3 regions of the Paenibacillus sp. FSL M7-0656 genome follow, and region 2 is predicted to be linked to each of the others. Evidence: a T-box and tRNA genes for the amino acid it is inferred to sense, from the RefSeq annotation. Region 2 holds a T-box; the other regions hold tRNA genes.

Region 1 (10,251 bases), 2.3 Mb from region 2:
GTCCAGCCCTGCATCAATCCATACAGGAACCCAGCCGCGTAAGAGTCGCCTGCGCCGAACGTTTTGACCACTTTTGCCGGATAGCTGTCCGCACGATGGGAAAGCCCTTCACGCGTATAAGCAATGGACCCTTCCTTGCCGTGTTTGATTACTACAATATTCGCTGAGAAATCAAACCATTTCTGTGCAGTCACCTGATCGCTATGATCCGGATTGTGGTCGAATGTCTCCATCATGTCGAACTCTTCACGTGTGCCGAGGATGATATCGCATTTCTCGGCTGCAAGGTTGTAATAGACCGCTGTCTCTTCGTCCGATGTCCATGTGTATGGGCGATAGTCCAGATCAAACACAATAACTGTGCCATGTTTTTTTGCATACGTTAGTGCCTGTAATACGGCTTCACGGGATGGGCTCTGCGCGAGGGCTGTGCCTGAGATTAACAGCACTTTGGAGTCAGCAATCAACTGCTCTTGTACCTCTTGCGCCTGTAATAACAAATCCGCTACATTGTCCCGGTACATCAGGATACTGCAATCCGTTGGGCTTTTGATTTCGGTAAAAGCAAGCCCTGTCACCGCTCCAGTGTCATCTGTAACTACATTTGATGTGTCGATGCCGTTCTTCTCCAAATAACTCTGGATGAATCTGCCCATCTGGTCACCTGCGATTTTGCCGATAAAAGCCGTCTTCATACCCAGTCTGGACATGCCAATCGTAATATTGGCCGGAGAGCCACCTACATACTTCGTGAACGTCATCGTCTCTTCCATCGGGCGATTGATCTCATTGGCGTTCAAGTCGATGCACAAGCGGCCAATCGCGGTGAAATCCTTCTTCCTGGATACCGGAAAGGATACGTAAGTCATTGCATGTGAGCCCCTTTCTGTAGTGGGATTTTCCATGTTGTATATCGATATCTAGACTAGTTACTCATTCCATCGTAAGAACTCGTAAACGGCTAGAGTAAGTCAGTTTTATTTTCCAATCGTAATTTCAATGCTAAACGAATCAGCTGTGTTGGTATAACGACTCCATATAGTTTAAAGATCGCTTCGCATACTCATACGGGTTATGAATCGCAGGGTCCTGCTCTCCTTCAAGCATCGCCCAGCCATCGTACCCTCGTGTGATCAGTTCTTGCAGAATTGGTGCAAAATCAATGCATCCATCGCCTGGTACAGTGAACACTCCTCTACGAATACAGCCGACAAAGTCAGATTGCTCCGCGCGTGCTTCATCCAGCACATGCGGGCGGATATCTTTCAGATGGATATAGGCGATCCGATCATAATGTTTGCGTAGCAGTTCAAGTGGATCGGCTCCGCCATAATAGGCATGACCAGTATCATAGAGCAGGTACACGAGAGAAGGGTCTGTCAGCTCCATCAATCGATCAATCTCATCCGGTTGCTCTACCACTGTGCCTCCATGATGATGGTACGTAAGCTTCAACCCATGTTCGCGAGCAATAGCACCTGCTTCGTTCAACCCTTCAGCAAGAATATGCCATTCAGATTCGCTGAGTCTGAGCACTTCTTTTTCATTCGGAGTTCGTCTTGGATCAAAATGAAGTGACCCGCCTACCTCCGCCGTACTGATTACCTTACTGCCCATGGATTGCAGAAACTCCGCATGTCTGCGATAACTGTCCAGCTCCGACTGACGATATGCCGGATCGGAGAAAAGTACGGATTTCCACTGGGAGACCAGCTTGATATTCCTTTTGCTCAATTCCTCACGCAATATAGCAGGATCGGTAGGATATTTACGTCCCATCTCTGTACCCGTCAGCCCAAGACGCTGAATGTCATCCAGAATCTGTGCACACGTTGTCGCATCACCATGCTCCTTCACATCTTCACCGACCCAATTGATCGGATGAATCCCAAGCTGGAATGGCAGCTTGCTCATTGCCCCACGTCTCCTTTGTCGTTCAACATTGTGGTTCACTATATTAAACCGGATTAAATCGGTCTTGCTTTGGCACGGTTGGCTTGCATGGTGTGATGAGCATGAACTACCTTTTCTTCGGCAGATACCTCAGGTACACCCACATTCCACCATGACTCGTATCCACCTGCGTTGGTTCCAGGCACGACCGGAATCTCAATCAACGTACTCACTGTTTCGTTCTTCGCATCTCGGAGTGCTTGTTCCAGCTGTTCTGCTGTCTCCGCTCTATAGGATTTGGCTCCCATGCTTCGGGCGTGTGCAGCAAAGTCCATTGGCATGTAATCCCCGGTCAATCGTCCACTCTCGGATTCCCGATAACGGAACTCATTGCCAAACCCGTCACTACCATGTTCCCGCTGCAAATTATGAATACATTGGAATCCATTGTTGTTGAATAATAAAATAGTCATCTTCTTCTGTTCCTGCAAACTGGTCACAAACTCCGAATGCAGCATCAGATAACTGCCATCACCGACCATCGCGTACACTTCACGATCCGGCTCGGCAAGTGCTGCTCCGAACGCTCCACTTACCTCGTACCCCATACAGGAGAACCCATACTCCATGTGATACGTCTTTGGTTCAGACGCACGCCACAGACGATGCAGATCGCCTGGCAGACTGCCCGCCGCACACACAATAACGGAAGATGGATCAATGGTCCGGTTAACGATGCCAACTGCTGTAGTCTGTGCCAGCCCTGCTTCATGTTGAGCTGCATACAGCCGATCCACTTCTGCATTCCATTCAGCGCGGAGATCAGCGATTTCGGATGCGCCATATGCACATCGATATTGTCTTTCCTGCAATTCCTTTTGCAAAGCCTGCAATCCTTCGCGTGCATCTGCCAGAATGGCTTCCCCGCCTAACTTGGCGGCATCCATGCCGTTCAGGTTAATGTTGATGAATGAAGCTTCCGGATGTTGAAAAGCAGAGCGGGACGCCGTCGTAAAATCCGAGAACCGCGTACCGACGCCGATCACAACGTCTGCTTCTCTCGCCAGCCTATTGGCTGCTAGAGAACCTGTAACCCCGATGGCCCCCACATTTAGTGGGTGGTCCCAAGAAACTGCGCTCTTGCCCGCCTGCGTCTCGGCGATCGGAATACCAAATGCCTCGGCGAATTCCACGAGCTGGGCGGATGCCTCAGAATACAACACACCGCCGCCTGCAACGAGCAACGGTTTCCTGCCTCGGGCAATCTGCTCCGTTGCCCGCTCAATCGCTGCCTGTACCGGGGGACGACGATCCAGATAATGTACTTTGCGGGCAAAGAACGATTCTGGATAATCGTATGCCTCTGCCTGCACATCCTGCGGCAATGCGAGCGTTACTGCTCCTGTCTCTGCTGGATCGGTTAGCACACGCATGGCCTGTGTAACAGCAATCATCAACTGTTCAGGACGAACGATGCGATCCCAGTATTTACTGACGGCTTTGAATGGATCAGTGGCTGAGATTGTATAATCACTGCTCACTTCCAACTGCTGAAGTACCGGGTCCGGTTCCCGTGTAGCAAAGTTGTCTCCAGGAAGCAATAAAACCGGAATTCGGTTCACTGTTGCAGTAGCTGCCGCCGTAATCATATTCAAAGCACCAGGTCCAATGGATGTAGTACATGCATAGATCTGTCTACGGTTCTTCTGCTTGGCATAAGCCGCTGCCGTATGCACCATGCCTTGTTCGTTCTTGCCTTGCATATACGTCAGGCTTCCCGGACTGCGCTCCAGCGCTTCTCCAATGCCTGTTACATTGCCATGTCCAAAAATACCGATGATTCCCTTCACAAACTTGGTTTCCACCCCGTCAACCGAGATATATTGCTGATCCAGGTATCGAAGCAGTGCCTGAGCCATCGTTAGTCGAATTGTATTCATGAATTGATCGCCGTCCTTTCCTTTACGGGTTAAGCGCTTAATCTACGTTAAGTTTAAGCGCCTTACCCCTAAAGGTTAAGCGCTTAATTGATATGGTATTACAGGTTAATGATTTACGCAAGCTATTTTTGTAAGCGTTTTTATAAATTGTGATAAAGAAAAGATATTCTTGTGTTCGAACATGTGTTAGACCTTCTCTATTCGTACACTTAAAAAATGACTAAGAACAGACTTAAAAAAGGGGGAAATATATCGTGAGGATGGGATACATGTTGGTACATGCTAATCAGCCATATAGTCCGTGATCTTTGCATACAATTATGATCAATATGCCTGTGAATGCAAAAAAAGAAAGAGACGGTGAGTACCATCTCTTTCTTTTCAATATTTAAGCGGGTGATGGGAATCGAACCCACGCTATTAGCTTGGAAGGCTAAAGTTCTACCATTGAACTACACCCGCATAACAAACAATCGGGATGACACGATTTGAACATGCGACCCCCTGGTCCCAAACCAGGTGCTCTACCAAGCTGAGCTACATCCCGTTATCTATACCGGCGAGAGGACTCGAACCTCCACGGTTTCCCACTCGATTTTGAGTCGAGCGCGTCTGCCATTCCGCCACGCCGGCAAAATATGAAGTTATAATGGCGCGCCCTGAGAGATTCGAACTCCCGGCCTTTTGATTCGTAGTCAAACGCTCTATCCAGCTGAGCTAAGGGCGCAAAATATTGGAGCGGAAGACGGGAATCGAACCCGCGACCCTCGCCTTGGCAAGGCGATGCTCTACCGCTGAGCCACTTCCGCAAATAAAGGATGCGCGTGGAGGGACTTGAACCCCCACGTCAAAGACGCTAGATCCTAAGTCTAGTGCGTCTGCCAATTCCGCCACACGCGCATATAATGGTGAGTCATGAAGGGCTCGAACCTTCGACACCCTGATTAAAAGTCAGGTGCTCTACCAACTGAGCTAATGACTCATAGAAAAACTGGTGGAGGATGATGGATTCGAACCACCGAACCCGTACGGGAGCAGATTTACAGTCTGATGCGTTTGGCCGCTTCGCTAATCCTCCAGGATTACATGGTGCCGGCGAGAGGACTTGAACCCCCAACCTACTGATTACAAGTCAGTTGCTCTACCAGTTGAGCTACACCGGCGTATTACATGGTGTTATAAATGGTGGCTCGGGACGGAATCGAACCGCCGACACGAGGATTTTCAGTCCTCTGCTCTACCGACTGAGCTACCGAGCCTTACTACATTAAAAAAATGGCGGAACCGACGGGATTCGAACCCGCGATCTCCTGCGTGACAGGCAGGCATGTTAGGCCAACTACACCACGGTTCCAGATCACTTTCTCAAAGGAAAGTATAATTGCGGGGGCAGGATTTGAACCTGCGGCCTTCGGGTTATGAGCCCGACGAGCTACCGGGCTGCTCCACCCCGCGTCGTTATAAAGTTTATATGGTGGAGGCTGAGGGGATCGAACCCCCGACCCTCTGCTTGTAAGGCAGATGCTCTCCCAGCTGAGCTAAGCCTCCATAATATGACCCGTAGGGGATTCGAACCCCTGTTACCTCCGTGAAAGGGAGGTGTCTTAACCCCTTGACCAACGGGCCTTACTGGCTCCCCGAACAGGGCTCGAACCTGTGACAACTCGATTAACAGTCGAGTGCTCTACCAACTGAGCTATCAGGGAATGGTGGAGCCAAGCGGGATCGAACCGCTGACCTCCTGCTTGCAAGGCAGGCGCTCTCCCAGCTGAGCTATGGCCCCATACACTGTGTATTTCTTGTTGTGGTCTTGCTATGGGCCCTGGTGGACTCGAACCACCGGCCTCACCCTTATCAGAGGTGCGCTCTAACCAACTGAGCTAAGGGCCCTAATATATATCCCTTATTCCTTGGCAAGGGGGGCAAAAAAAATACCCCAAAGGGAAATCGCTTGGCGGCGTCCTACTCTCCCAGGACCCTGCGGTCCAAGTACCATCGGCGCTAGAGGGCTTAACGGTCGTGTTCGGGATGGGTACGTGTGGAACCCCTCCGCCATCGCCACCAAACGCGTAGCTTAGCTTACATTCAGAGATCATTCTCTGAAAACTAGATTCGAAACGAAACATGCGATTTACAACTTGCTATTGGATAAGCCCTCGACCGATTAGTACTGGTCAGCTCCATGCATTGCTGCACTTCCACCCCCAGCCTATCTACCTCGTCGTCTTCAAGGGGTCTTACATACTGGGAAATCTCATCTTGAGGGGGGCTTCACGCTTAGATGCTTTCAGCGTTTATCCCGTCCGTACATAGCTACCCAGCGGTGCTCCTGGCGGAACAACTGGTACACCAGCGGTACGTCCATCCCGGTCCTCTCGTACTAAGGACAGCTCCTCTCAAATTTCCTACGCCCACGACAGATAGGGACCGAACTGTCTCACGACGTTCTGAACCCAGCTCGCGTACCGCTTTAATGGGCGAACAGCCCAACCCTTGGGACCTACTTCAGCCCCAGGATGCGATGAGCCGACATCGAGGTGCCAAACCTCCCCGTCGATGTGGACTCTTGGGGGAGATAAGCCTGTTATCCCCAGGGTAGCTTTTATCCGTTGAGCGATGGCCCTTCCATGCGGTACCACCGGATCACTAAGCCCGACTTTCGTCCCTGCTCGACTTGTAGGTCTCGCAGTCAAGCTCCCTTATGCCTTTGCACTCTTCGAATGATTTCCAACCATTCTGAGGGAACCTTTGGGCGCCTCCGTTACTCTTTAGGAGGCGACCGCCCCAGTCAAACTGCCCACCTGACACTGTCCCCGCACCGGATTACGGTACCAGGTTAGAACCTAGATACGATCAGGGTGGTATCCCAACGTTGCCTCCACGCAAGCTGGCGCTCACGTTTCAAAGGCTCCCACCTATCCTGTACAGATCGTACCCAAATTCAATATCAAGCTGCAGTAAAGCTCCATGGGGTCTTTCCGTCTTGTCGCGGGTAACCTGCATCTTCACAGGTATTAAAATTTCACCGGATCTCTCGTTGAGACAGCGCCCAAGTCGTTACGCCATTCGTGCGGGTCAGAATTTACCTGACAAGGAATTTCGCTACCTTAGGACCGTTATAGTTACGGCCGCCGTTTACTGGGGCTTCGGTTCACAGCTTCGGATTGCTCCTAACCACTCCCCTTAACCTTCCAGCACCGGGCAGGCGTCAGCCCGTATACTTCGCCTTACGGCTTCGCACAGACCTGTGTTTTTGCTAAACAGTCGCTTGGGCCTTTTCACTGCGGCCCCCTCGTGCTATTCACACTACCGGGGCACCCCTTCTCCCGAAGTTACGGGGTCATTTTGCCGAGTTCCTTAACGAGAGTTCTTCCGCGCGCCTTAGAATACTCTTCTCGCCTACCTGTGTCGGTTTGCGGTACGGGCACCATCACCTGGCTAGAGGCTTTTCTTGGCAGTGTGAGATCATGACCTTCGCTACTATAATTTTCGCTCCCCATCACAGCTCAGCCTTACAATGTGCGGATTTGCCTACACATCAGCCTTACTGCTTAGACGGACATCCATCAGTCCGCGTCACTACCCTACTGCGTCCCCCCATTGCTCATAACGGCTTACGGTGGTACAGGAATTTCGACCTGTTGTCCTTCGACTACGCCTTTCGGCCTCGCCTTAGGTCCCGACTTACCCTGAGCGGACGAGCCTTCCTCAGGAACCCTTAGGCTTTCGGCGGATCAGATTCTCACTGATCTTTTCGTTACTCATACCGGCATTCTCACTTGTATAATGTCCAGCGCTCCTTACGGTACACCTTCAACCCTTATACAACGCTCCCCTACCCCTGATGCAAAGCATCAAGCCATAGCTTCGGTGGTGTGTTTAGCCCCGTTACATTTTCGGCGCAGAGTCACTCGACCAGTGAGCTATTACGCACTCTTTCAATGATGGCTGCTTCTAAGCCAACATCCTGGTTGTCTGTGCAACTCCACATCCTTTCCCACTTAACACACACTTGGGGACCTTAGCTGATGGTCTGGGCTGTTTCCCTTTTGACAATGGATCTTAGCACTCACTGTCTGACTCCCGGAAGTAAGTCTATGGCATTCGGAGTTTGACTGAGCTTGGTAACCCTTGCGGGCCCCGCACCCAATCAGTGCTCTACCTCCACGACTCTGTTTTCCGAGGCTAGCCCTAAAGCTATTTCGGGGAGAACCAGCTATCTCCGAGTTCGATTGGAATTTCTCCGCTACCCCCACCTCATCCCCGCATTTTTCAACATGCGTGGGTTCGGGCCTCCAGTGCGTGTTACCGCACCTTCACCCTGGACAGGGGTAGATCACCCGGTTTCGGGTCTACGTCCACGTACTAATTCGCCCTATTCAGACTCGCTTTCGCTACGGCTCCGGCTCTTCACCTTAACCTTGCACGGGAACGTAACTCGCCGGTTCATTCTACAAAAGGCACGCCATCACCCCTAAAACGGGCTCTGACTTTTTGTAAGCACACGGTTTCAGGTTCTATTTCACTCCCCTTCCGGGGTGCTTTTCACCTTTCCCTCACGGTACTGCTTCACTATCGGTCGCTAGGAAGTATTTAGCCTTGGCAGATGGTCCTGCCGGATTCATACGGGGTTTCACGTGCCCCGCACTACTCGGGATCCGTCTCGGAGGGAACAGACTTTCAACTACAGGGCTTTTACCTTCTTTGGCGGGCCTTTCCAGACCTCTTCGCTTAACCGGTTCCTTTGTAACTCCATGTGAGACGTCCCACAACCCCAAAGAGCAAGCTCTCTGGTTTGGGCTTCTCCGCGTTCGCTCGCCGCTACTGACGGAATCACTATTGTTTTCTCTTCCTCAGGGTACTTAGATGTTTCAGTTCCCCTGGTATGCCTCTGCATAACCTATGTATTCAGTTATGAGTAACTGGAAATTACCCCAGCTGGGTTTCCCCATTCGGACACCCCCGGATCAAAGCTTGCTTACAGCTCCCCGAGGCAGTTTCGTTGTTCGCCACGTCCTTCATCGGCTCCTAGCGCCTAGGCATCCTCCGTGTGCTCTTAGTAGCTTAACCATTTTGTTCCGGTTTCGGTCGCTCGCTTCCCTTGTTTTGCTTGCGCAAAGCCAAAAGTCGCTCTCACCCGATACCATCACAAAAGCAATTTGACTACCGTTTTTATTGAAACTTGTTTAACACAAGTTCAGCTAAAAAGGAATGTTCTAATTCGCGTTTGTTTCGTTTCGATATCTAGTTTTCAAAGAACAAGCTCCATGCAAAAGCAAGCTGTTTTGAGAGCTTGAGCTCTCAAAACCGAACAACGAGTGAGTGTTTTGCAGCTAAGCTGCAGTTTTGAATGTTTCCGTTGCAGGAAACGATTCTCCATAGAAAGGAGGTGATCCAGCCGCACCTTCCGATACGGCTACCTTGTTACGACTTCACCCCAATCATCTATCCCACCTTCGGCGGCTGGCTCCTTGCGGTTACCCCACCGACTTCGGGTGTTATAAACTCTCGTGGTGTGACGGGCGGTGTGTACAAGACCCGGGAACGTATTCACCGCGGCATGCTGATCCGCGATTACTAGCAATTCCGACTTCATGCAGGCGAGTTGCAGCCTGCAATCCGAACTGAGACCGGCTTTGTTGGGATTGGCTCCATCTCGCGATTTCGCAGCCCGTTGTACCGGCCATTGTAGTACGTGTGTAGCCCAGGTCATAAGGGGCATGATGATTTGACGTCATCCCCACCTTCCTCCGGTTTGTCACCGGCAGTCTATCTAGAGTGCCCACCCGAAGTGCTGGCAACTAAATATAAGGGTTGCGCTCGTTGCGGGACTTAACCCAACATCTCACGACACGAGCTGACGACAACCATGCACCACCTGTCTTGAATGTTCCGAAGAAAAGGTACATCTCTGCACCGGTCATTCAGATGTCAAGACCTGGTAAGGTTCTTCGCGTTGCTTCGAATTAAACCACATACTCCACTGCTTGTGCGGGTCCCCGTCAATTCCTTTGAGTTTCAGTCTTGCGACCGTACTCCCCAGGCGGAGTGCTTAATGTGTTAACTTCGGCACCAAGGGTATCGAAACCCCTAACACCTAGCACTCATCGTTTACGGCGTGGACTACCAGGGTATCTAATCCTGTTTGCTCCCCACGCTTTCGCGCCTCAGCGTCAGTTACAGCCCAGAGAGTCGCCTTCGCCACTGGTGTTCCTCCACATATCTACGCATTTCACCGCTACACGTGGAATTCCACTCTCCTCTTCTGCACTCAAGTCACCCAGTTTCCAGTGCGATCCGGGGTTGAGCCCCGGGATTAAACACCAGACTTAAATGACCGCCTGCGCGCGCTTTACGCCCAATAATTCCGGACAACGCTTGCCCCCTACGTATTACCGCGGCTGCTGGCACGTAGTTA
Region 2 (10,251 bases):
GTCAAAGATCTGCCTAAACAGTGGATTCGCGAGCATATGGGGATTGTATTGCAGGACCCGTATCTGTTCACAGGCACCATTGCTTCCAACGTCAGTCTCGGCGATGAGAAGATCTCCCGTGAACGAATTGAACAGGCGCTGCGTGATGTAGGCGCTGAACGTATACTGGCTCATTTGCCTCAAGGCTTTGACGAACCTGTCATCGAAAAAGGAAGCACATTGTCTGCTGGACAGCGTCAGTTGATCTCCTTTGCTCGTGCACTGGCGTTTGATCCGGCCATCCTCATTTTGGATGAAGCGACAGCCAATATTGATACGGAAACGGAAGCATTAATTCAGAACGCACTCGAAGTCCTCAAAAAAGGACGTACCACCTTCATCATTGCTCACCGTCTGTCCACTATTCGTTCGGCAGATCAGATTCTGGTTTTGCATCGTGGACGTATCGTTGAGCAAGGTGCACATGATGAACTGATGGAGCTTAAAGGCCGCTATTATAAGATGTATCAGCTTCAGCAAGGTGCGCAAGCAGCAGCGAGTGCAACCAGTGGGAATCCGTCGGGTGAGATCATTCCAACCTCAACCTCCTTTGCCGGAGGCAATGCATAACAGAGTAAAACAGAAAGCTCTTTAAGTAACCAATCAAAATGATGTACTCGACGGCAACACAAAAACCGATCTACACAGCTACCTCAGGGTTTGCGGTGTAGATCGGTTTTTTGTATTTTCATCGGGATTCAAATTCCGTTACTGTTTATTTCGGCCAGACAAAAAAACAATCCGCGCGCAACCTCACGGCTGCTGCGGATTATCTATCCATCCTTTGATCGTATATCCCATGTACATCACGGTCTCTCTTGCGAGAAAAGGAAACTTGCTGCGCCAGGTTCGATACGCCGTAGTTCGTGTCGGAGAAGGTACGGCATCCATACCCAGTCCGGCAGCCAGCTTCATGGCCCGTTTCATATGTAAAGGATCACTCACAATCGTATAGGTTTGATAACCGGCCTGTTCACCAATTGGAATTGAATTGACCAGATTCTCCTCGGTAATTCTGGATTTGGTCTCTATGCGAATGTCCGCAGGATCTACTCCATGTGCGATGGCATACTTCTGACCCACTTCAGCTTCCGTATGTTCTCCATCATCACCTGACCCGCCTGTGAAAAGCAGATTACGAACGGTACCCTGACGGTATAATTCAATCCCGTGTTCAATACGTTCGCGAAATACAGGTGAAGGGTTATCCCCCGCCACGGCTGCGCCTAGAATGATCGCTGCATCCGATATTCTGGATGAATCCTCATCCGTATATGCTGATATACGTATTGCGGTAATCCCAGTCCACAAGATTCCAATCAATACTACAGCCAGAGCCGTCATTAATATCCAGCGTTTCGTTATCCGTTTGCTTGTCATTCATCCTCTTCCAAAGCCCTTGCTTGCATACTCTCGGTATGCATACGCTCCAGTGTCTGCAGAGCTGCTGCGGATTCAGCATCCAGACCAAGCTCTGCAATCCAGGCACCCGTATATTGCTGAAGACGGATCTCCAACTCCTGTGCACGGTCTTTGAAATCCTCCAATTCCTTAATCATGCGTGATCGTCCTTCCGGACTGAATGTCTCATGAATTCGTTCCTTGAAATAATGATGTACAATACGGTTACGTTGCTGCCATAACTCATTCAACTGGCGAGTCTCTTCCTCAGAGAATGTAAAATGATGGCGCACTTCGTGAATGAGCTGCCCCAGTGAACTGCTCATCTTTCGTTCGTACAGATCTTCCAGATCCTCTTCAGACACGGCTTTGCCCTGAGACATTTTCATTAATAAAATCAGATTGACCAGCTGCTGTTCAAGCGCCTGCCCGTAGTACACTGCCAATCCGTAATAGGCAAACAATTCCCTGGAGTGTTCGCTGTCCAGCATGTCACCATTCTGGATATCTGTATTTTGCATATGCGAGCGCCCCCTTCAACCGTACAATGTTAACTATTCCATGTCCCTCTATCCTAACCAAACCAAGAGCAACATTCAAGTTATCGGGAAGCGCGTCTTCTAACTCCGCAGATCTCTTCTTCCGGACAGCCACACATGGATGATTAGTAACCCTAATGCATAGAGCACAGTCCACAGCATAACCGAAACAAAAGAATCCATCTTTGATTCATCAAATAACATCATCTCACGAACCAGATAAAAGGTTGGTGGAAGAATGCGGCCAAGCCATTCTAACGATCCAGGCAAACGTTCACTTAAGGAACCTTGGATAAACGATAGTAATAATACAATAATGAGGGCAGGCATACTGCGACTAAGCAAGGGAATGTACGATTTTTGAAAAAATACACTGATGCCTAATCCCAGCAGTGATAACCCCAGATGGCCTAACCAAGTCATCATCCACTCCTCACCTGTGGGTTGTCTCTCGAACATTCCCGCGAACACGGGATACAGCACAGTGATTGCGGTGAGCATGAATTGCATTATCCAGGCACAGATGAGTTGACTTAATACAACTTTACGCCTGCTTCCTGTATGAAGGACAAGTAATTGATACTGCTTAGCAGGTTCGGTATTCATCACCATTACTCCGAGCCAAGCAGCTGCCAGAAATAACAGCATAGCCGTGACACTGTAACTGTCCGCAATAGGGTTGGGTTTGTAGGAATAGATCAGCAGCATGGCGATGATATAAAAGATAACCGGTGCAAAATATTTCTGTGAGCGAATGTGATGCCTTAACAAATATCGGGTCAGATAGATCATTCGGCTTCTCCCCCCGCATCATCCATGGAAGAGCTTAAGTCCACAGATTCTGTGACACCTCTATGACTCGCATGTACAGCTGGATGTTGTCCTTCCAGCAGACTTTCCATATGTAATTGACTTTCTTCCTGTTGTACAGACACAACCGAACCTCCGGAAGCCAGAATCATTCTGAGGACATCATCTGTTGATTGTTGAACCACTTTCCAATCCCACAACCAAGAATTGGATATCCCTGAGCTTGTATTACGAACTAAAGACAGTACTTCCGGTTGTTGTACAATAGATAGATCGTTAGCCAGATCCTCTCCAGCTTCCGTCAGACTTTGAATACGTACAACGGGTTCGCCAGCTTGAAGTATATCTTCACGACTCCAGTAGCGGAGCACGCGGCCTTTCTTCAACACAATCACCTGGTCTGCCAAACGTTCAATTAGCAACGGTTCATGACAAGCTGTAACGATGGATGTCCCTTCACCCTTCCATTGCCCCAATAAGGATACAATGCCCTCTTGAGCTGGAATATCCAAGCCTGATAAAGGTTCATCCAGCAGCAAAAGTCCACCCGGTCCAGGTAACAGGGCCTGAATCAAATTTACTTTTTGCAATGTGCCCTTGGATAATAGGGGTAACTTCTGATCGATCGCGGTATCGAGATATAAAAGTTCACTAAGTTCTCTAATCCGCCCACGCAGTACTTCGGGGCTAATGCCCCGAATACGACCCATATCCCACAAGTACTCTCCAGAGGTAAAGGGTAAACGTGGCAGGCCATCTACTGCATACCCTTCAGAACCCTTCATTGTGCGCTGGATCGATCCTGTATCGGGTAACAAAATACCTGCCAACATACGTAGCAACGTGCTTTTGCCCGAGCCGTTTCTGCCAACAAGTACAGCACATTCGCCCTGCTTCACTTCCAGATTAATTTCATCAAGTACTTGAGCATTACCTAATCGCTTGCTCACTTGTTGAAGCAACATACCTCGACCTGATGAGTCTGGTACATCTTGATTGGCTTTCTTGAAAAGTCCACGTTTACTCCATATCACCTGGGATCACATCCGTTCTGGAGCTTGCACACCTAGCAAATGTAAACTGTACGCGAGGCGTTCGGCAGTCCGTTTGGCCAATGCCACTCGGAAGGATCTTACATCAGATGACGCATCCGCAATGCGTTCGGCGTGATAGAAGCGGTTGAACGCCTGAGCGACATCTATTGTATATTTGGCAATGACCGAAGGCTCATTCCGATGAATTGCTTTTTCCAGATACTCGTGATATTCACCAAGCAGTTTCAGCAATGCCCATGAGGTATCTCCGATACTGGATGAAGTAGTCCCTGTGTCATTTACATCATCTGCAATCGTGCCGTTAGTCAAAGGGTTTTCATTTTCCACGCGGATCGCCTCTTCTGCCTTGGCAAGCACACTTTGAATCCGGGCATGGGTATACTGCACATAAGGTCCGGTCTCTCCTTCAAAACTCACCGCATCCTCCAAGGAGAAGTCCACATCGTTTAACCGATTATTACGCAGATCACCGAAGACAATGGCACCTACACCAACAGCCTCAGCCACCTTCTGAGGGTTCTCCAGATTCGGGTTTTTCTCCTGAATAATCTGCAAAGCACGAGCGACTGCCTCATCCAACACTTCCTGCAAAAAGACGACTTTACCGCGGCGGGTAGACATTTTCCGTCCCTCAAAACGCATTAATCCAAACGGGATATGTTCACACTTCGCAGACCATTCATGACCCATCCGGGATAGGACAGCAAATACCTGCCGGAAATGTAACTTCTGCTCGCCTCCGACCACGTATAACAACCGATCTGCCTTCATCACCTCATGACGATAAACTGACGTAGCCAAATCCCGAGTAGGATAGATTGTTGTTCCATCTTTTTTGATAATCAGGCACGGGGGCATGTTCTCATCTTCCAGACGTACCACGAGTGCTCCATCACTCTCTTCAAGTAAACCTTTTGCCTTCAGTTCTTCAACCACTGCACCCATCTTGTCATTGTAAAAGCTCTCCCCCAGCGTATGGTCGAACTGCACATTCAGACGTTCATACATCCGGTTGAATTCCTTCATGCTCACTTCCACAAAGAACGCCCATAACCGCTGTGCTTCATCATCCCCTTGCTCCAGCTTGCGGAACCAGTCGCGTGCCTCAATCTCCAGAGAAGGATCGTTCTCCGCCTCATCGTGGAAGCGCACATACAGTTCCAGTGACGTACGGATCGGGTCTGCCTGCAACGCTTCATCATTGCCCCACCGTTTGTACGCTGCGATCTGCTTGCCAAACTGGGTTCCCCAGTCTCCCAAGTGATTCACACTTACAGAGGTATAACCCGCTTCGTTATACAACCGATACAGTGCCGCACCGATTACAGTAGAACGCAAATGTCCAATTCCGAAGGGTTTTGCGATGTTAGGGGAAGACATATCAATCACAACACGTGAACCTTGACCAAGCTGAAGCTTACCAAATGCCGCATTCCCCAGTTCTTTCAGCAGATTCGGCGCGAGCTTCTCCCGATTGAAATGGATATTTACATACGGCCCGGCGGGAGTCGCTTCAATTCCAGATGCCTGCAATCCCGTTGCGAGCTCAGTCGCAATAACTGCCGGTGCTTTCTTTAATAACTTCGCTAATGCAAAACAAGGGAATGCTGCATCCCCCATCTCCGCCTGAGGTGGGACTTCCAGTAATCTCAGAACCTCTTCTTCATTCAATCCCGTTAAAGGGGCAATATCGGCCGCAGCCTGCTTCATCAACATGCCAAACACTCCTTATCCATTCATTATTGGCTGGAAATAAACACAAAAAAGCTCTCGTCTCTAAATAAGAGACGAGAGCTGAATTAACAGTTCCCGCGGTACCACTCTAGGTGAACAGGCTACTCCTAATATGCATCAACATGCATACCAGTAAAACTGTTCCGCTCGATGCGTATAACGGTCGCAAGCCGGGTTACCCTCAGACAGATATGGTCTATCCCAATCGGGATACGCACATCTTTTCGGATAACCATCTCACGGGTGCGGTTCACTCAGGTCATGTCATACCGGCTTCCACCTCTCCCGGCTCGCTGTCATGTATGGATCTGGCTACTCTCCCGATCATTGATATTCTTCGTTTCAATTCATTGCCATCATTATACATACCACGATCAGACTTGGCAACCTACACTAAAAATCCCCTACTGAAAGTCAACACATAGGCACATCGTCTCAGATGCTTGTGTTCACTGCCTTCCCTTAGGGGACAACGGTCATTATCGGTTTTATTTATATATTCCAGTAAAATAATATTTACGCTACTGCTGCCATCAACCGGCAAGCTTCTGCACATCTGCGGCAAGCCTCTGCACATGCTTGGCAGTGATCATGGTGGTGTTTGCCACACTCAGCGGCGCAAGCTTCACAAGCTTTCACACACAATTCGCATATTTCAGCAATGAAATCACTTCCACGTGTCATTGCTTGTGCAGCAAAACTGCAGATCTCCGCACATTCCCGATTCAAACGAATGCAATCACGCAACATCGCCAGATCATATTCTTTCAGACTCGATATGTAACATACGTTGCATGCATTCATGCACTCCAGGCAAGCATCGATACATTGTTGATATTGTTGTTGTGTCATTTAAAGTTACCTCCCAGGCAAAGTTTGCTATGCATCTTAATACCCAGTTCGGAGGAATATTGAATCATCTAACCTACTTTATCGCTTCCAATTCCAGTAATTGGTCACGAATGACAGTTTGGTCAAAATGTTCACCTATAAACACAGCAACATTAGGGACCTCTCCCTGAGGTGTGATCTTCATGTAATCCGATTCACGGTAGGCATACTGGAACCAGAAACGGCTCGCCGTGTCACTAAACGATAAAATACCTTTTGCTCGATACACATCCCGTGGCAAAGCAGATACAAATTGTTCAAATGCTTCGCTGTTCACCGGATGACTGAAATAATGCGTATACACCATGACATGTTCGTGTGATGCATGAGGCGCAGAATGCTCGTGACTGTGGGCATGGACATGGCTATGGGATGCTTCAGTATTCGTATCATCGCCTTGGACTGTATGATCTGTATGTTCATGACCATGACTGCATCCATGTGTACCACAGGCTTCTGTATGCACATGATGCTCTTGGTGAGCCGGCTTGTCTACTTCAGAAGCTGAATCACGTACATGCACGTCTGCCCCGCTGCGAAGCAACAGATCCATCTCTACCTCACATTTCACCGTAGGAATTACAGGGGCGAAGCCATTCCATTTTGCCAAAAGCTGCTCCAGATCCTGCAGTTCCTGTGCACTCACCCGATCCGTTTTATTCAAGAGAAGCACAGACGCACAACGAATCTGCTCCTGCATCAGTTTGAACGTCTGCCCCTTCTGCTCCTGATACAGGCCAGATAGATGTGCTGCATCCACAACAGTAATGAGACTTTTCAGTTCCAGTCGCATGTAGAGTGAGGTCTCCGTTACCGCATCCAGAATCTCCATTGGATTCGCCGCACCGGTTGCTTCAATGATGATCACATCCGGTGATTCCTCCTGAACGAGATCGGCAAGTTGCAATCCCAAGTCACCACGTACGGTACAACAGATGCAGCCACCTAACATCTCTGTCATTGGAACGGTGGAATCCACAATCTGACCATCCAGATTGACTTCGCCCAACTCATTCATAACCACTGCGGGACGCAAACCCTGCTGTTGCCAATGTTCAATCAACTGAACAAGCAGTGTTGTTTTGCCACTCCCCAAAAAACCTGACAGTATATATACAGGTATGGATTGTTCTTTTATAATCGTTTCATTCATGCGTATACACCTCTCTGATTGTCCTTCTTGTAACCTGATCTATCTATATCTAGCGAGTGTACACCATCCCGCATTCGTTGTGCAATAACGTTCAACTCTTCCCCAGTACATTGCCTGATTCTAACGGATGGTCTATGCTATGAGGACATGTTGATTGAAGGAGGAAGTTTCATGACTAATTCAGTGGAACAACATCGCCAGGAAGCTCCAACCACGGTATCGTGCATGATTGTTACAGTATCGGACACACGCACTAAAGACACTGACACCAGTGGCCAGCTCATGCACCAGCTTCTGAATGAAGCAGGTTATCAGATCGTTGAATACATCATCACACCAGATGAAACGGAGAACATTCGAAGCATCCTGCAAGATGCAGCTGTTCGTGATGATATTGAAGCGGTGCTACTTAGCGGCGGGACAGGGATTGCACCCCGAGATACAACCTACGAAGCAGTATCCTCACTACTGGACAAGGAACTACCGGGCTTTGGTGAGATCTTCCGTTTTCTCAGTTACACCGAAGATATCGGTTCCGCTGCCATCCTGAGCAGAGCCGTCGCTGGAACGATTGGACGCACAGCCGTATTCTCCATGCCGGGTTCCAAAGGAGCCGTCAAATTGGCCATGGAAAAACTCATTTTGCCCGAGCTGCGGCATGTGATGCGTGAAATATATAAACCCGTCTGAAAGATCAGACGGGTTTTTCGGGTTTATTTTCAGCTGTATGGTAAATTACGAAGGGGTTCTCGCTCAACTTACCTTAGTTGCCCCAGCACATGTTGGAACACCTGCATAACATCCTGTTCATACTTGTCCTTTTCCCCACCGGAAGCTGTATAAACGAGTGAGACGTATCCTTTGCTGCGAATCGTTGTCCGGCCAAGCGCATTCTCCAAGACAGCCTCATCACGATTCTCACTATACATTTGTTTCATGCTGGCCGCCCGGGTTGTCGCATCACTGAAAATATGGACTTTCACGATGTGTCTGCCACTTCCATTCAACAAATACATATAAGAGATCCCGCCATGGTCGTCATCGGCAGACATGTTATTCATCAGTTGAATGCCTTTTGCTTCAAAACTCTTACTGATCTCACTCACCAATTCACCGTTTAATCCGTGTCCTTGACTCTGTGCCCGCACATTTCCTTCATCTGTCGCTTCGCGGGTGTAGACCTTCCGCTCCTGCTCAATGGATGATGCCGAACAAGCCGCCAGGGACCAGACACTCGTGATCAACACACCACTTACAAGTACCGACTTCATTGTTTTTCCAACCAGACTTCGCCCTTTTCTAGCAAACCACATGCCAATCCTTCCTTTCCAGCCACGTGTGCTGTGACCCAATCAGGTAGAATTAGCATGTCTAAGGACTTAGAATCTTATGCGGATGGCAGATCTGATATTGTATTGACCACCGTACGACCCACTGCACCACCTTGGAGTATCGTCTCCAGCGTAAGAGGCAATTGATCCAAGGAAATTTCCCGAATTCCCAGTTCCAGCGCGCGCTCCGGTTTCCATTCTCCGCCGAGCAGTTTCCACAATCGTTCCCGACGTTCCATCGGACAATATACAGAGTCTATACCAATAAGCTGGATGCCACGCAAAATAAACGGAAGTACCGTGGATTCAAAAGCTGTGCCTCCAGTTAACCCGGATACCGCTACCGCACCTCCGTATTGAATCTGTTTCAATCGCTCCGCAAGAGCCGGTCCTCCTGTTGGATCAACAACTCCCGCCCATAGCTGTTTCCCCATCGCTCCTTTAGCTGGAGCATCAGCTTCTTCACGAGTAATAACCTCTGAGGCGCCCAAGTTTCGGAGCAATGACTCCTCCTGATCCTTCTTGCCTGTGCTGGCTGTTACTTCAAAGCCAAGCTTCGCCAGAATCGCTACTGCCATACTGCCAACACCACCCGTTGCACCCGTAACCAGAACCTTGCCCATCTCCGGTGTCACTCCAGCCTGTAACAGCGCATCTACCGAAAGTGCAGCCGTAAATCCTGCGGTTCCAATTGCCATGGCTTCTTTCTCACTGAGACCCGGTGGCAGAGGCACCAGCCATTCACTGCGCAGACGAGCATACTCGCTATAGCCTCCATAATGGGATACGCCAGGTTCAAATCCTGTACTGATCACCCGATCTCCTGGTGCAAAACGTCCACTGACCGACTCCTCTACCGTTCCGGCCAGATCAATCCCCGGGACCATCGGGTACTCACGAACGACACCACCTTTCTCAAGGGTAGCGAGTCCGTCTTTATAATTGACACTGGAATACTGCACCTGTACCGTTACATCTCCATTTGGCAGATCTTCCTGCTTCAGTTGCTCTATAGCAGCTTTCACTCCGCCCTGTTCTTCTTTACGGACAACATATGCGTTAAAATGGTTTTTCATCGATAACCACTCCTTCTTTGGATTGTATATATTTTTCCATTAAGCACATGAATTGTTCGCATTCAGGCTTAACGGCTACCTTTTACTTCTGGATTCTTCAGATGTGGATGATCAAGCTCTGTCTCTCCTGAGCGTCAACAGATAGATTAGTGGACCCACAATAGGGATGATGCCTGCCGCGGTCCAAGCTGCTGAACGTCGACTCAGTTTAGTATCCCTGTA
Region 3 (10,251 bases), 2.2 Mb from region 2:
CCTTATGACCTGGGCTACACACGTACTACAATGGCCGGTACAACGGGCTGCGAAATCGCGAGATGGAGCCAATCCCAACAAAGCCGGTCTCAGTTCGGATTGCAGGCTGCAACTCGCCTGCATGAAGTCGGAATTGCTAGTAATCGCGGATCAGCATGCCGCGGTGAATACGTTCCCGGGTCTTGTACACACCGCCCGTCACACCACGAGAGTTTATAACACCCGAAGTCGGTGGGGTAACCGCAAGGAGCCAGCCGCCGAAGGTGGGATAGATGATTGGGGTGAAGTCGTAACAAGGTAGCCGTATCGGAAGGTGCGGCTGGATCACCTCCTTTCTATGGAGAATCGTTTCCTGCAACGGAAACATTCAAATAGCAGACTAGATCTGCACAAACTACTCACTCGTTGCTCAGTTTTGAGAGCTCAAACTCTCAAACAGCTTGCTTTTGCATGGAGCTTGTTCTTTGAAAACTAGATATCGAAACGAAACAAACGCGAATTAGAACATTCCTTTTTAGCTGAACTTGTGTTAAACAAGTTTCAATAAAAACGGTAGTCAAATTGCTTTTGTGATGGTATCGGGTGAGAGCGACTTTTGGCTTTGCGCAAGCAAAACAAGGGAAGCGAGCGACCGAAACCGGAACAAAATGGTTAAGCTACTAAGAGCACACGGAGGATGCCTAGGCGCTAGGAGCCGATGAAGGACGTGGCGAACAACGAAACTGCCTCGGGGAGCTGTAAGCAAGCTTTGATCCGGGGGTGTCCGAATGGGGAAACCCAGCTGGGGTAATTTCCAGTTACTCATAACTGAATACATAGGTTATGCAGAGGCATACCAGGGGAACTGAAACATCTAAGTACCCTGAGGAAGAGAAAACAATAGTGATTCCGTCAGTAGCGGCGAGCGAACGCGGAGAAGCCCAAACCAGAGAGCTTGCTCTTTGGGGTTGTGGGACGTCTCACATGGAGTTACAAAGGAACCGGTTAAGCGAAGAGGTCTGGAAAGGCCCGCCAAAGAAGGTAAAAGCCCTGTAGTTGAAAGTTGGTTCCCTCCGAGACGGATCCCGAGTAGTGCGGGGCACGTGAAACCCCGTATGAATCCGGCAGGACCATCTGCCAAGGCTAAATACTTCCTAGCGACCGATAGTGAAGCAGTACCGTGAGGGAAAGGTGAAAAGCACCCCGGAAGGGGAGTGAAATAGAACCTGAAACCGTGTGCTTACAAAAAGTCAGAGCCCGTTTTAGGGGTGATGGCGTGCCTTTTGTAGAATGAACCGGCGAGTTACGTTCCCGTGCAAGGTTAAGGTGAAGAGCCGGAGCCGCAGCGAAAGCGAGTCTGAATAGGGCGACTGAGTACGTGGACGTAGACCCGAAACCGGGTGATCTACCCCTGTCCAGGGTGAAGGTGCGGTAACACGCACTGGAGGCCCGAACCCACGCATGTTGAAAAATGCGGGGATGAGGTGGGGGTAGCGGAGAAATTCCAATCGAACTCGGAGATAGCTGGTTCTCCCCGAAATAGCTTTAGGGCTAGCCTCGGAAAACAGAGTCGTGGAGGTAGAGCACTGATTGGGTGCGGGGCCCGCAAGGGTTACCAAGCTCAGTCAAACTCCGAATGCCATAGACTTACTTCCGGGAGTCAGACAGTGAGTGCTAAGATCCATTGTCAAAAGGGAAACAGCCCAGACCATCAGCTAAGGTCCCCAAGTGTGTGTTAAGTGGGAAAGGATGTGGAGTTGCACAGACAACCAGGATGTTGGCTTAGAAGCAGCCATCATTGAAAGAGTGCGTAATAGCTCACTGGTCGAGTGACTCTGCGCCGAAAATGTAACGGGGCTAAACACACCACCGAAGCTATGGCTTGATGCTTTGCATCAGGGGTAGGGGAGCGTTGTATAAGGGTTGAAGGTGTACCGTAAGGAGCGCTGGACATTATACAAGTGAGAATGCCGGTATGAGTAACGAAAAGATCAGTGAGAATCTGATCCGCCGAAAGCCTAAGGGTTCCTGAGGAAGGCTCGTCCGCTCAGGGTAAGTCGGGACCTAAGGCGAGGCCGAAAGGCGTAGTCGAAGGACAACAGGTCGAAATTCCTGTACCACCGTAAGCCGTTATGAGCAATGGGGGGACGCAGTAGGGTAGTGACGCGGACTGATGGATGTCCGTCTAAGCAGTAAGGCTGATGTGTAGGCAAATCCGCACATTGTAAGGCTGAGCTGTGATGGGGAGCGAAAATTATAGTAGCGAAGGTCATGATCTCACACTGCCAAGAAAAGCCTCTAGCCAGGTGATGGTGCCCGTACCGCAAACCGACACAGGTAGGCGAGAAGAGTATTCTAAGGCGCGCGGAAGAACTCTCGTTAAGGAACTCGGCAAAATGACCCCGTAACTTCGGGAGAAGGGGTGCCCCGGTAGTGTGAATAGCACGAGGGGGCCGCAGTGAAAAGGCCCAAGCGACTGTTTAGCAAAAACACAGGTCTGTGCGAAGCCGTAAGGCGAAGTATACGGGCTGACGCCTGCCCGGTGCTGGAAGGTTAAGGGGAGTGGTTAGGAGCAATCCGAAGCTGTGAACCGAAGCCCCAGTAAACGGCGGCCGTAACTATAACGGTCCTAAGGTAGCGAAATTCCTTGTCAGGTAAATTCTGACCCGCACGAATGGCGTAACGACTTGGGCGCTGTCTCAACGAGAGATCCGGTGAAATTTTAATACCTGTGAAGATGCAGGTTACCCGCGACAAGACGGAAAGACCCCATGGAGCTTTACTGCAGCTTGATATTGAATTTGGGTACGATCTGTACAGGATAGGTGGGAGCCTTTGAAGTGTGAGCGCCAGCTTGCATGGAGGCAACGTTGGGATACCACCCTGATCGTATCTAGGTTCTAACCTGGTACCGTAATCCGGTGCGGGGACAGTGTCAGGTGGGCAGTTTGACTGGGGCGGTCGCCTCCTAAAGAGTAACGGAGGCGCCCAAAGGTTCCCTCAGAATGGTTGGAAATCATTCGAAGAGTGCAAAGGCATAAGGGAGCTTGACTGCGAGACCTACAAGTCGAGCAGGGACGAAAGTCGGGCTTAGTGATCCGGTGGTACCGCATGGAAGGGCCATCGCTCAACGGATAAAAGCTACCCTGGGGATAACAGGCTTATCTCCCCCAAGAGTCCACATCGACGGGGAGGTTTGGCACCTCGATGTCGGCTCATCGCATCCTGGGGCTGAAGTAGGTCCCAAGGGTTGGGCTGTTCGCCCATTAAAGCGGTACGCGAGCTGGGTTCAGAACGTCGTGAGACAGTTCGGTCCCTATCTGTCGTGGGCGTAGGAAATTTGAGAGGAGCTGTCCTTAGTACGAGAGGACCGGGATGGACGTACCGCTGGTGTACCAGTTGTTCCGCCAGGAGCACCGCTGGGTAGCTATGTACGGACGGGATAAACGCTGAAAGCATCTAAGCGTGAAGCCCCCCTCAAGATGAGATTTCCCAGTATGTAAGACCCCTTGAAGACGACGAGGTAGATAGGCTGGGGGTGGAAGTGCAGCAATGCATGGAGCTGACCAGTACTAATCGGTCGAGGGCTTATCCAATAGCAAGTTGTAAATCGCATGTTTCGTTTCGAATCTAGTTTTCAGAGAATGATCTCTGAATGTAAGCTAAGCTACGCGTTTGGTGGCGATGGCGGAGGGGTTCCACACGTACCCATCCCGAACACGACCGTTAAGCCCTCTAGCGCCGATGGTACTTGGACCGCAGGGTCCTGGGAGAGTAGGACGCCGCCAAGCGATTTCCCTTTGGGGTATTTTTTTTGCCCCCCTTGCCAAGGAATAAGGGATATATATTAGGGCCCTTAGCTCAGTTGGTTAGAGCGCACCTCTGATAAGGGTGAGGCCGGTGGTTCGAGTCCACCAGGGCCCATAGCAAGACCACAACAAGAAATACACAGTGTATGGGGCCATAGCTCAGCTGGGAGAGCGCCTGCCTTGCAAGCAGGAGGTCAGCGGTTCGATCCCGCTTGGCTCCACCATTCCCTGATAGCTCAGTTGGTAGAGCACTCGACTGTTAATCGAGTTGTCACAGGTTCGAGCCCTGTTCGGGGAGCCATATGGAGAGGTGTCCGAGCTGGCCGAAGGAGCACGATTGGAAATCGTGTAGGCGTCACAAGCGTCTCGAGGGTTCGAATCCCTCTCTCTCCGCCAGATATTTTTTAGCAAGGCCCGTTGGTCAAGGGGTTAAGACACCTCCCTTTCACGGAGGTAACAGGGGTTCGAATCCCCTACGGGTCATATTATGGAGGCTTAGCTCAGCTGGGAGAGCATCTGCCTTACAAGCAGAGGGTCGGGGGTTCGATCCCCTCAGCCTCCACCATATAACTTTATAACGACGCGGGGTGGAGCAGCCCGGTAGCTCGTCGGGCTCATAACCCGAAGGCCGCAGGTTCAAATCCTGCCCCCGCAATTATACTTTCCTTGAGAAAGTGATCTGGAACCGTGGTGTAGTTGGCCTAACATGCCTGCCTGTCACGCAGGAGATCGCGGGTTCGAATCCCGTCGGTTCCGCCATTTTTTAATTAAATATACACCGTGCCGGTGTAGCTCAACTGGTAGAGCAACTGACTTGTAATCAGTAGGTTGGGGGTTCAAGTCCTCTCGCCGGCACCATTTTTAGTATTTACATCTGAATTTGTGATAGAATGTATATTACAAGTAAAATTGTTAATACTAAGATTCTCTTAGTGGATGAATGGCTTACTCTATGGCGGTCGTGGCGAAGTGGTTAACGCACCGGTTTGTGGATCCGGCATTCGGGGGTTCAATTCCCCTCGATCGCCCCATGATTTTTTAATGGGGATTAGCCAAGCGGTAAGGCAACGGACTTTGACTCCGTCATGCATAGGTTCAAATCCTATATCCCCAGCCATTTCATTACGAGTCATTAGCTCAGTTGGTAGAGCACCTGACTTTTAATCAGGGTGTCGAAGGTTCGAGCCCTTCATGACTCACCATTATATTTTGCGGTCGTGGCGGAATTGGCAGACGCGCACGGTTCAGGTCCGTGTGGGCTAACCCCCGTGGAGGTTCGAGTCCTCTCGACCGCACCATATGTTTTGCGGAAGTGGCTCAGCGGTAGAGCATCGCCTTGCCAAGGCGAGGGTCGCGGGTTCGATTCCCGTCTTCCGCTCCAATATTTGCGCCCTTAGCTCAGCTGGATAGAGCGTTTGACTACGAATCAAAAGGCCGGGAGTTCGAATCTCTCAGGGCGCGCCATTATTCTCATAAGTATCGGGATGTAGCTCAGCTTGGTAGAGCACCTGGTTTGGGACCAGGGGGTCGCATGTTCAAATCGTGTCATCCCGATTTTTTTTATTTGCGGGTGTAGTTCAATGGTAGAACTTTAGCCTTCCAAGCTAATAGCGTGGGTTCGATTCCCATCACCCGCTTCCGAGTAACATATAGAAGAGTCTTTGCTTATAGCAAAGGCTTTTTTTGTGTTAAAAAGAATAAGTGTAATTTATTTAAAATAGGGTCAATTGTCATTTGATTAAGGATGGAATCTTTGTTTAAATAAATAGAACAATTCTTATCTGATTAACCGTATTTATTTATAAAGGAGGACAAACAGTAATGAAAAGAGCTCTGGTCATTGGTGGAAACGGAACATTAGGTGAAGCCGTTGTTGCGAAACTGAGAGATTATTCCGTTGAGGTTATTACAGCAGGTAGACAATCCGGGGATGCTCAGGTGGATATGACGTCGACAGAGAGTATTACTACCCTCTTCGAAACGGTGAGAAATATTGATTACGTCATTGTGGCGGCGGGCCAGACCCATTATGCGAAACTTGAAGAACTGACACCTGAGAACAATATGATTAGTGTGCAGGGTAAACTGCTTGGACAGGTCAATATCGTATTGATTGGACAGCACTATATTAACGATAAGGGGAGTTTCACGCTGGTCAGTGGCATTATACAAGACCACCCTATTGAGCAAGGTGCATCAAGTGCTATGGTCAATGGGGCTATTGATTCGTTTGCCAAAGCGGCAGCGTTTGAGTTACCAAGAGGCATTCGTTTGAATTCGGTTAGTCCTAATCTGTTTGTAGAGTCTGCGGAGAAATATAAGAATTTCTTTATTGGATTTAATCCTGTACCTGTAGAAAAAGTGGCTAATACGTTTATCCAGAGTGCACTTGGGATTGAAACAGCCCAAAATTTCAAAATATATTAAAAGTCGGAAAGTTATATATGATTTTGATGATTACCTATCCCTAATTAATTGCAGGATGAGAAAGGTGTACATGAAATACATTTAGCTGTTAAGCATGTAGAATGATTTTTCATGAAACAGAACTGAATGAGGCCATTTGAAATATTAAATAAAAAGGAGATCCACCGAAAATCCGGTGAATCTCCTTTTGTTTGTTGTGGATGAAACAGAGGTATATTGACTATTATGGAGCAGGTAGCCCAAGAACTTCGAGCATTTCATTACGTTTGAGCGATTCGGCAATGGGGCCGTCAATGAGCCATTTCTTAGCATTGAGGACATAGACATGACCATTTTGGACAGCGGGTAGGCTTTTCCATACTTGGAGTTGCTGGATTTCATTGAGTTCATCTTTTGTTTTTTGCAACGCTTCAGCTGACCCATCTGAGCTAATGGACACGATAAACAGATAGCCTGCTTTGATTTCAGGCAAAAGCTCTACCGAGATACTGGCATTCATCCGATCCGGATTCTCTGCCTCGAGTTTGGTAACGAGAGCATCGGGAGTGAATCCAACCTCATAACCCGCTCCTACATAACTGGAAGCTGGAAATGGCGTGGATGGAATGGAAGAGAAGAACAAACGCATATCCTTCTCTTCCAGGCGCAGGAATGCAGCTGTAGGTTTGGTCTTGGTGATATCGGCTGCGAGCTGCTGAGCTTCAGTTACTTGGTCTTTATTTTTTTGTAAAAGCTGTTCAGCCCGCTCTTCAATATCCAGCGCAGTAGCTACCTGCACGATAGATTCCTGCCAATTACGGCGATCATAAGTGATCGTAGGCGCGATCTTCTCGAGTTGTTCGAGAATTTTGGCATCCAAACTGGCATTGGCAATAATGAGGTCCGGATTGGCGCTGACTACAGCTTCAAAATTGACACTTTCATTGATGGGTTCGACATCCACGCCTTGAGCTTCAAGTTGCTCATTCAGGTAATCTTGCCGACCAATAGGTGTAGCAAGTACCAGTGGTACCTCCAAGGAGAGGAGAATGTCCTCCATATTAATGGACACAATCCGTTCGGGATGTGCCGGGATTTCTTTGCTGCCACTGGCGCTTTCCACGGTCTTAGTAGCTGATTCAGTGGATGAGTCCCCATCTGTCCCCGCAGCTGATTTTACGCCATCTGCAGATGGCTGCGAAGTGCTTGCAGGTGTCTGTCCACACGCAACAAGTAACATCGCGAGTATGAACAGGATCCCCGTTATTTTGACATATTGCTGTTTGTACATCATAATCCCCCTGTGTTTCTAATGATATTGATTCTCAGTACACTTTATATTGTAGCGGTCTCATGTTGGGGGAGACATAGCCTTCTGTGCTATCCGGTCATGGATTAATGTGCTGAGTTCCACCAAAAAGTTTCAGGGTTTCATCGATGATCTGATCATGAGCATATGGTGAATAATCCAACCACGGCATTTCATCTAGCAGATATACATGTTGGTTCTGCACAGGCATCAAATCTTGCCATTGCTGAGTATGTTGTAGTTTATGCCAACGTTGCTGGGATTCTGAGTCCTGGTCCACAATCAGTAACATGCGATCTCCAACCATTTGAGGCAACTCCTGTTCATCCAATGCACGATAGACTTGCCCTGGAAGCAGATCATGTGAAGGCGCCACGCCCAGGTCGTTATATAGAACAGCGCCCCCATTGCGTCGCCCGTAGATTAACAGATGACCCATCATGATATGAATAATGGAGACCGTGTCCTTACCGATTAAATGAGTAAGCTGCTCTTTGGCTTGGATTACCTTGTCATCGTACTGCTCCAACCAATGCTGAGCATCTTGTTGCTGTCCCACAATGGAGGCAACTTGTATGAAGTGTTCCCGCCAGCTCAATCCTTTCCATGGGATAACGATGGTAGGCGCAATTCGCTGCAGCGTTCTTTTTAACGTATGGGCTTCGTACTCATTACAGAGTATGAGGTCAGGGCTCGCTTGCATCAACAACTCAACGTTGGTTTGCCAGATATGAGGATTCATTCGTTTGCTACGCCCCAGATGATAAGGGATATTGGAGAAAAAAAGATTCCTGTGTTGATCCCGTCGGTTATCGATCAATGCCGCATGGGGGATGATCTGTAATGCTAGCAGATGGCCAGTGGTTCCGAAGGAGAGAGCGGCAATTTTACTGCGTTTCTGTCGTTGATAGGTAGAGGGAGACACGCCAACATATTTTTTGAATTTGCGACTAAAGTAAAACTCGTCCTGAAAACCAACCTGTGAGGCGATATGTTTGATGGTTTGGCCGGGGACGAGCAGCATCTCTTTGGCCCGGTCCATGCGGATGCTATTCACGTATTCCATGGGACTGATGCCAGTGCTGTTTTTGAATACCCGCGAATAGTGCCATACACTCATGCCTGCCACTCCGGCAAGAACTTCCCGAGAAAGATGCTCAGCATATCCAAGCTCAATAAGTTCAAGCGTTTGATCCAAAGCAGAGATGTGTTCGGAATCTCCTATTGCACTTTCTTTGGGAGGAGCATACACATGGGTTAACAATTCATGCATCAAAGTCTGAATACGAAATGGACGATTTTCTTGAGGTACAGAGATACACTCATGGAGCTGTGAAGCAATTTTGGTACATTCCTGAAAAAGTTCATGCGGTAACTCATCGGCATAAGACGAACGAAGTAACCCTTTTTGGTAAATCTCCCTTACAGTAGAGCCGGAAGTAGCTTTATTGATATCGGAGAGAGGTTTCAACATATCAAAATATATCGCGATGCCCTGTAAAGGATGAACCTCATCCGTTGTATATTCTATCGCTGTTCCTGGCAGGATCAGATACATCTTGCCGAGTGTGGCATGATTCAGCCTGTGCCCAATACGAATATCAGCTTCACCACCAGTACAGATGAGCAGAAGATGTGAGTCCGCTAATACGAATGGGGCAAGAAAAGACGCTTGATCGAGAACTTCGGATGTCTTGAATCTTGCATATAGGTCACGGGTATGGTCACCGTTAGATATCAGTGGAAAGACTTGCAAAGTCACCAGAATCCCTCCTTAACTTACGATAGTAACATTACATATGATGTATTTGAGAATAATTATCAATTATCGCATATTGTCATTCAAATAAGAAGTCCATATGATAATATGAAAATGAAATAGCGAAATCTGATCATTGAACCGCGTAACTTTCCACTATAACTTGAATTGAAATAGGTTACCGAGTTGGAAAATAGCCAATACATAGTTCCCATCATCTAAACCGTTGAGCGAATAATTAGTGAAAATCTTAACTGATGTTAATCGTAGAATTACTTAAATAACAGATCATTTAATTCACTACGCAAAAAAAGACAAGCCCCTCTCCTACGATGTCCGCAGGAAGAGGAACTTGTCTTTTTAATTAGAGCTTGCGATTAGTATCTTTCCAGAATCGTCTGTGTTTTCAAGCCATCTGCAGGAATCAGCCAGTTGTTGTTCTCCAGCAACTGCAGCAGTTGGGTACGCAGTCCGGATACGGCTACAGCATCATCGGTTTTGAAAGAAACCTCTACGATATTCTCAATACCTGTACCTGCTGCGTCACGGATCGGCCATACTTCGAGTGTAAGCTCTTGACCACTCCATGTACCTTCATAACGTTGGAATATGATTGGACCATATGCACGGGATTGAGTCAATTGCTGCTTGCCCCAGTTGGAGGCAGACCAGTTTTTCAATTTGCCCGGAAGCTTGTCCAGTAACATGTTCAAGGCTTCTTGCTGCGAAGGAAGTTGGACTCCTGTCGCTTTGGTATCGACTTTTTTGGTGTTGGAGAAGCTCAGCGTCTGTTTGCCGTATCCCCAATCAATCTCAGCCTCGTAGTTATCATCTGATTTGTCAAATCCCTCTTGGTTAGCCAGAGTCAGCGCTGCGTTGATATCGCCATTGATCACAGGGTAGCGTTTTTTATAAGTCAATTCGTAGTTATTTTTATCATCCTTTTTGCGAAAACGAACATTCCATCCTTGTTGATCCAATCCGAGAGC

What was found. The T-box of region 2 lies ahead of argS (arginine--tRNA ligase). A T-box ahead of a tRNA ligase gene usually reads a tRNA of that ligase, here a tRNA-Arg.
Region 1: it encodes a tRNA-Arg, which carries the amino acid that the T-box ahead of argS (arginine--tRNA ligase) is inferred to sense. The anticodon was not compared.
Region 3: it encodes a tRNA-Arg, which carries the amino acid that the T-box ahead of argS (arginine--tRNA ligase) is inferred to sense. The anticodon was not compared.

What each region holds. Positions count from the first base shown of each region.
Region 1 covers NZ_JBBOOT010000001.1:3,885,545-3,895,795, forward strand. The annotation lists gene iolC (5-dehydro-2-deoxygluconokinase) at 1-869, opposite strand, end outside; gene iolE (myo-inosose-2 dehydratase) at 1,012-1,914, opposite strand; gene iolD (3D-(3,5/4)-trihydroxycyclohexane-1,2-dione acylhydrolase (decyclizing)) at 1,968-3,833, opposite strand; tRNA gene MHI01_RS17215 (tRNA-Gly) at 4,225-4,295, opposite strand; tRNA gene MHI01_RS17220 (tRNA-Pro) at 4,307-4,380, opposite strand; tRNA gene MHI01_RS17225 (tRNA-Leu) at 4,388-4,466, opposite strand; tRNA gene MHI01_RS17230 (tRNA-Arg) at 4,484-4,560, opposite strand; tRNA gene MHI01_RS17235 (tRNA-Gly) at 4,568-4,642, opposite strand; tRNA gene MHI01_RS17240 (tRNA-Leu) at 4,653-4,733, opposite strand; tRNA gene MHI01_RS17245 (tRNA-Lys) at 4,740-4,815, opposite strand; tRNA gene MHI01_RS17250 (tRNA-Tyr) at 4,826-4,911, opposite strand; tRNA gene MHI01_RS17255 (tRNA-Thr) at 4,921-4,996, opposite strand; tRNA gene MHI01_RS17260 (tRNA-Phe) at 5,017-5,092, opposite strand; tRNA gene MHI01_RS17265 (tRNA-Asp) at 5,110-5,187, opposite strand; tRNA gene MHI01_RS17270 (tRNA-Met) at 5,215-5,288, opposite strand; tRNA gene MHI01_RS17275 (tRNA-Val) at 5,306-5,381, opposite strand; tRNA gene MHI01_RS17280 (tRNA-Glu) at 5,388-5,459, opposite strand; tRNA gene MHI01_RS17285 (tRNA-Asn) at 5,464-5,539, opposite strand; tRNA gene MHI01_RS17290 (tRNA-Ala) at 5,541-5,616, opposite strand; tRNA gene MHI01_RS17295 (tRNA-Ile) at 5,650-5,723, opposite strand; rRNA gene rrf (5S ribosomal RNA) at 5,783-5,899, opposite strand; rRNA gene MHI01_RS17305 (23S ribosomal RNA) at 5,978-8,903, opposite strand; rRNA gene MHI01_RS17310 (16S ribosomal RNA) at 9,216-10,251, opposite strand, start outside.
Region 2 covers NZ_JBBOOT010000001.1:1,609,361-1,619,611, forward strand. The annotation lists gene MHI01_RS06840 (ABC transporter ATP-binding protein) at 1-609, shown strand, start outside; gene MHI01_RS06845 (YdcF family protein) at 793-1,419, opposite strand; gene MHI01_RS06850 (hypothetical protein) at 1,416-1,961, opposite strand; gene MHI01_RS06855 (hypothetical protein) at 2,061-2,771, opposite strand; gene MHI01_RS06860 (ABC transporter ATP-binding protein) at 2,768-3,823, opposite strand; gene argS (arginine--tRNA ligase) at 3,830-5,560, opposite strand; T-box leader at 5,625-5,915, opposite strand; gene MHI01_RS06875 (four-helix bundle copper-binding protein) at 6,095-6,430, opposite strand; gene MHI01_RS06880 (CobW family GTP-binding protein) at 6,504-7,622, opposite strand; gene MHI01_RS06885 (MogA/MoaB family molybdenum cofactor biosynthesis protein) at 7,794-8,312, shown strand; gene MHI01_RS06890 (hypothetical protein) at 8,381-8,935, opposite strand; gene MHI01_RS06895 (oxidoreductase) at 9,010-10,029, opposite strand; gene MHI01_RS06900 (hypothetical protein) at 10,141-10,251, opposite strand, start outside.
Region 3 covers NZ_JBBOOT010000001.1:3,849,026-3,859,276, reverse strand. The annotation lists rRNA gene MHI01_RS17060 (16S ribosomal RNA) at 1-335, shown strand, start outside; rRNA gene MHI01_RS17055 (23S ribosomal RNA) at 650-3,575, shown strand; rRNA gene rrf (5S ribosomal RNA) at 3,654-3,770, shown strand; tRNA gene MHI01_RS17045 (tRNA-Ile) at 3,830-3,903, shown strand; tRNA gene MHI01_RS17040 (tRNA-Ala) at 3,937-4,012, shown strand; tRNA gene MHI01_RS17035 (tRNA-Asn) at 4,014-4,089, shown strand; tRNA gene MHI01_RS17030 (tRNA-Ser) at 4,093-4,184, shown strand; tRNA gene MHI01_RS17025 (tRNA-Glu) at 4,200-4,271, shown strand; tRNA gene MHI01_RS17020 (tRNA-Val) at 4,278-4,353, shown strand; tRNA gene MHI01_RS17015 (tRNA-Met) at 4,370-4,443, shown strand; tRNA gene MHI01_RS17010 (tRNA-Asp) at 4,470-4,547, shown strand; tRNA gene MHI01_RS17005 (tRNA-Thr) at 4,571-4,646, shown strand; tRNA gene MHI01_RS17000 (tRNA-His) at 4,744-4,819, shown strand; tRNA gene MHI01_RS16995 (tRNA-Gln) at 4,831-4,905, shown strand; tRNA gene MHI01_RS16990 (tRNA-Lys) at 4,915-4,990, shown strand; tRNA gene MHI01_RS16985 (tRNA-Leu) at 5,000-5,086, shown strand; tRNA gene MHI01_RS16980 (tRNA-Gly) at 5,095-5,169, shown strand; tRNA gene MHI01_RS16975 (tRNA-Arg) at 5,176-5,252, shown strand; tRNA gene MHI01_RS16970 (tRNA-Pro) at 5,269-5,342, shown strand; tRNA gene MHI01_RS16965 (tRNA-Gly) at 5,355-5,425, shown strand; gene MHI01_RS16960 (short chain dehydrogenase) at 5,610-6,215, shown strand; gene MHI01_RS16955 (ABC transporter substrate-binding protein) at 6,439-7,485, opposite strand; gene MHI01_RS16950 (AraC family transcriptional regulator) at 7,583-9,265, opposite strand; gene MHI01_RS16945 (hypothetical protein) at 9,640-10,251, opposite strand, start outside.